Regions from separate parts of the Sphingomonas panacis genome, predicted to be linked through region 2. Evidence: riboswitches for the same ligand, from Rfam matches in the RefSeq annotation. Region 2 holds a riboswitch; the other holds the start of a gene.

Region 1 (2,390 bases), 670 kb from region 2:
CCGCGCGAGAGCAGTGGATGCCTCTGGTTCCGTCGTCCCCGGCGAGCCGGTGGCGATGTTACTTGAAGCGGCACATAAGCTTGGCTGCGACGCGATCGTCCTCGGACACAGGCATCTGTCCTGGCTCGGCAGGCTCACCGAGCGTTCGGTGTGCCACGAACTGCTCGAAAAATCGCCTTTGCCCGTCTTGGTCGTACCCGCCAAACCAGCATCGACCTCGGCTTGAAAGGATGTATGAAAGGGTTGGTGGGATCTTGAGAGATCGCGGCAAGCACCTCCCAGGGTTATTGCGGCGTCGGAACTCTTGAACGACCGCAGCGGCTGATCGGCCCGGCCTGGATGAACTTTGGACCGCCCCCTCCCGTTCTGATTTGGAGTGGGAGGACACCCTTCAGGTGCGTCCCGTTCTCAGGGCCCTCGCCCATTCGTGGCGGCCATTCGTCTCGGCGACACGTGCGGCCTGTTCCCAATCATATTCGACGCGACGGATTTCTGCTGACCAGCCTCGACCATCGTTCGACACAATCGCATACCGCGCGTGCGGCGATTCCGCCTCGACCACATGAGGATAGGGACGATCATCATCGTAAGCGGGCAGACCCACGCTCCCGGGATTTACGATCAGTCGGCCATCATCCAACGTTTCGACCCGCGCCAGATGCGTATGGCCACAAAGGATGACGCGGGCATCGACGGTCCCTGCGCGATCCCTGATTTCGGCACGTGTTGCTCGGCGTAGCCCCTCAGGGCCGACAGTCTCCAGAAAATAGGTCAGGTCGCTATCGGGCGTGCCATGAACGAGCAGAACTTCGTCATTGAGCCGGATCGTAGAGGGCAGACTATCGAACCATTCCAGATGAGCCGGGGTCAAGGTTTCAGCCGCGTAGCGATCCGACGGACCCATCTGCTCAACGCTCAACGTTAAAACCTGTCTTTCGTGATTTCCCCGGACAGTGGGCAATCCCATCGGGATGAGCCGCTCCGCAGTCTCGCGCGGAAACAGGCTTCCGGAGCAGATGTCCCCAAGGTTCACCACCTGATCGACGCCAATCTTCTGTATATCGCTTAGCACCGCGTCGAGAGCGGCAAGATTGCCGTGAATGTCAGATATCGCTGCGATTTTCATGTCGTCCCCTTCAATTTGCCGGGTGACGCTTTATGGCTCGCTCCGTTTCGTTGCCGGTTCGGCCACATCCTCCCACGGGGAGTGCCACCTTGCCCGGACGGCAGGTTGGCGTTGGGCGTCGCCCCAACTCTTGATGCTGCGCTACTCCTATGACGCTAACCCGGTACTGACAAGGACCGACCTGGGATGCGATGGTCAGCACCACAGTGCGCCCTTGACCATGTGAGGTTTGGCGCAGCCCTTCTCGGGGATTGGCAGGGACTGACCGGAGCGCCATAGCCCGAGGTGCTGTTGAATGTTCGGCATCTCGGCGTCGATGACGGCCAGCGGATTGCCATCTCCGTACCGAGTCGCACTACGATAGTGCAGCACCTGCTGGTAGGTTTGGCCGATCAGGCGATTGACCGTGATCCAATAGCCAAACGGCGCATTCGCTGTGGGTTCGGCCGAGATCACAGCGCCCCGCAACGGACCCTGCGTCATGTAGCGGATTTCCTGATTGTTGTTCCTTGACGTCGCCTTTTGAGAAGCAATCACCAAGCTGTCTCGCGCACGATCGTAGCCGATCAGCGCCATCGCACGGCGCTGATCGCCGTTGCCACCGTGGAGGCTGCCGACATCGACGCGCAGCAAGAGCACATCCTTCGTCGGGCGCAGCAGCGTCGGCGTGCCGAGATAATGGGGCTGACTGAACGTATCTGGCGCGCCATCACCAGGCACGAGCAGCAACGTATCGAGGCGCGGTTGGCAGGTGCGACCGCCATCCTTGCTAAGGCACAGCGTAATCGCGCCGGGCTCGGTTTCTTCGGCGGACGGCGTGTCACTTGTATCAGGACCCTGCGTGGCGGTGAGGCGCCAAGGTGAGCGTGATGCGAATGGCTTCGAGAGATCCATTGAGACGATCGTCTTGACCGACCCGGCGGCAACTGCAGTCGCCCCTGGGTTGCCGAGGGATATCGCCATCAGCCAGCTCGTCGCAAAATATCGTGCTGCTTTGTTCCAATCCATCGGGATCACTCGTTCGCCTGTCTCTGGTGGCAAGCAATTTAGCCAAATTCGAAAAGCCGGGAATTCGAATCTGCGTGCCCCTAGGAGGCTAACAGGCTGCGCTTCTGATCTGCCGCCGAGCCGATTGGTGGAGGTTCTGGCCGGTCTCCACTACCTTAAACGAGGCGATCGACCAATTGGCCCTTCGTCCCCGTCGGCTGGTCTGATCTCCCGGTCGACGGCACCAGCGTCGAGGCGAGACCGGCTGCTGCTGTAG
Region 2 (2,390 bases):
CGCGGTGGCGGGCGCGCAGGCCGATGCGGCACTCGCCACCTTCGACGGCACCGTGCTGGAGGGGTTGCGCCAGACCGAAACCGCCTTGTCCGCGTATGCGCGCACCCGCGATCAGGTCGCCGACCTCACCCGCGCGCGCGACAGCGCGGCGCGTGCCGTGTCGCAAGCCAACCGGCTCACCCGCTTCGGCCGCGGCACCTTCCTCGATACGTTGAGCGCACAGGCGACACTCGCGAACGCCGAAGCGTCGCTGGCGAGCGCTCAGGCGGCGCTGGTCGATGCCCAGGTGAGCCTGTTCCTCGCGCTGGGTGGCGGCTGGACGGCGGATACGGCGCAGCCGGTGAAATAGGCCGAAACCTATTCGCCGGGGATATGCCGCTCGACTTCGCTCACGCAGCCGCCGCCCGCGTCACCGGGCCGATCGCGCCCAGGTCGAACGGCGCGGTCTGGTAAATCTCGTTGATCCAGTTGCCGAACAGCAGATGCGCATGGCTGCGCCACGTGTTCGGCGGTGGGCGCGTTGGGTCATCGTCGGGGAAGTAGTGCGCGGGCACCGTGCCTTGATCGCGCGCATATTCATCGGCGAGCGTATTGGTGTCGTATTCGAGGTGGTTGAACATATACAGCCGCCGCCACGCGGGGTCTTCGAGCAGACACGGCCCGGTCTCATCGCTGTCGGCGAGGATGCGCAGGGCTGGCGCGCGCAACACGTCTTCGCGCCGCACCTCCGTCCAGCGCGAGACCGGCACCGCGAAATCGTCCGAGAAACCGCGCAGATAGGGCGAGGCGGGGGCGAGGTTGCGGTGCGGGAACACGCCGCTCGCCTTCGCTTCCAGCGGATGCTTGCCGATGCCGTGGAAATAATAGGCTGCCGCCTGCGCCGCCCAGCAGATCGTCAGGCAGCTATGCACGTGGCTTTGCGTCCAGTCGAAAATCTGGCGCATCTCGCCCCAATAGCGCACGTCCTCGAACGGCAGCTTCTCGACCGGCGCGCCGGTGATGATGAAGCCGTCGAACCGCTCGTCGCGCACGTCCGTCCACGGCCGGTAGAATGCCGCCATATGATCGGCCGAGGTGTTGCGCGCGACATGGTCGGTCATCCGCACCAGCGTCAGCTCGATCTGGAGCGGCGACGCACCGATCAGCCGGGCGAGTTGGGTCTCGGTGCTGATCTTGTTGGGCATCAGGTTGAGCAGCCCGATCCGAAGCGGGCGAATATCCTGCCGCGCGGCCTCGGTCTCACGCATCACGGTGATGCCTTCGGCTTCCAGCGTGCGGGTGGCGGGCAAATCGTCGGGAATCTTGATCGGCACGGGCGTTCGGTCCTCTGACGGAGCGGACGCTTGTCTGTGGCTGGGTCCGTTTGGTTGCCGGATCGGCCACATCCTTCCTGATGGAAGTGCCACCTTGCCCGGAAGGCAGGTTGGCGTCGGGCGTCGCCCCAACTCTTGATGTATCGCGTGCATTACGAAATCGCGTGGTGCTTGGCAATCCACCTATGAGGCTTACATCTGCGCTTATGAGTGAAAGCAAGATCGTCATCTGTCCCGCCTGCGCGAGCGCCAACCGCGTGCCCGTGGAAAAGCTCGGCGCGGGCGGCACCTGCGGGCGCTGCCACGCGGCCTTGTTCCAGGCCGCTCCGCTGACGCTGACCGCCGCCAATTTCGACGCGCATGCGGGCAGGGGCGATCTGCCGCTGCTGGTCGATTTCTGGGCGGAATGGTGCGGCCCGTGCCGCCAGATGGCGCCGGCGTTCGCCGCTGCCGCGCGTGATCTGGAGCCAAGGATGCGGCTCGGCAAGCTCGACACCGAGGCGGAAAGCGCGATCGCGGCGCGCTACGCGATCCGTTCGATCCCGACGATGATCCTGTTCAAAGGTGGCCGCGAGCTTGCGCGACAATCGGGCGCGATGCCGGCCAGCGCCATCGTCGGGTGGGCGCGGGGGCTGGTGTAGTCTTACGAAACCATCTGCCAACCGTTCGTGTCGAGCGACGTGGAGGAGGGCACGGCCTCCTACCGACGGTACGGGTTGGGCTGGCTCACCGCCGCACGAACACCACCGAGAGGTTGTTCGCCGGCATCTCCACAACCCGGTCCAAACTCAGCCCGAGCGTATCGGCGGCGGCCGCCACGACGGCCAGATCGCGAATGCCCCATTCGGGATTGCGCGCCTTCAGGTCCGCGTCGAACGCGATGTTGCTCGCCGCCATCGGTTCCGCGCCGCGGCGGTACGGCCCGTACAGGAACAGCGGCCCGCCCGCCGGTAACAGTCGCGACGCGCCAGCGAGCAATCCGAGCGTTGCCGCCCACGGGCTGATATGGACCATGTTGATCGCCAGCACCGCGTCCGCCGCTGCGACCGGCCAGTCGTTCGCGGACGCATCCACGTC

What was found. A riboswitch is a leader RNA that binds a small molecule or an ion and turns the genes downstream of it on or off. The one in region 2 is predicted to bind S-adenosylmethionine.
Region 1: another riboswitch for S-adenosylmethionine. It lies ahead of J0A91_RS20750 (metallophosphoesterase family protein); the one in region 2 lies ahead of J0A91_RS17360 (homoserine O-succinyltransferase).

Annotation. Positions count from the first base shown of each region.
Region 1 covers NZ_CP014168.1:4,483,507-4,485,896, forward strand. The annotation lists gene J0A91_RS20745 (universal stress protein) at 1-226, shown strand, start outside; gene J0A91_RS20750 (metallophosphoesterase family protein) at 392-1,126, opposite strand; SAM-I-IV-variant riboswitch at 1,163-1,268, opposite strand; gene J0A91_RS20755 (hypothetical protein) at 1,322-2,134, opposite strand; gene J0A91_RS20760 (hypothetical protein) at 2,290-2,390, opposite strand, start outside.
Region 2 covers NZ_CP014168.1:3,815,477-3,817,866, reverse strand. The annotation lists gene J0A91_RS17365 (efflux transporter outer membrane subunit) at 1-349, shown strand, start outside; gene J0A91_RS17360 (homoserine O-succinyltransferase) at 390-1,313, opposite strand; SAM-I-IV-variant riboswitch at 1,354-1,460, opposite strand; gene trxC (thioredoxin TrxC) at 1,520-1,954, shown strand; gene J0A91_RS17350 (DUF938 domain-containing protein) at 2,040-2,390, opposite strand, start outside.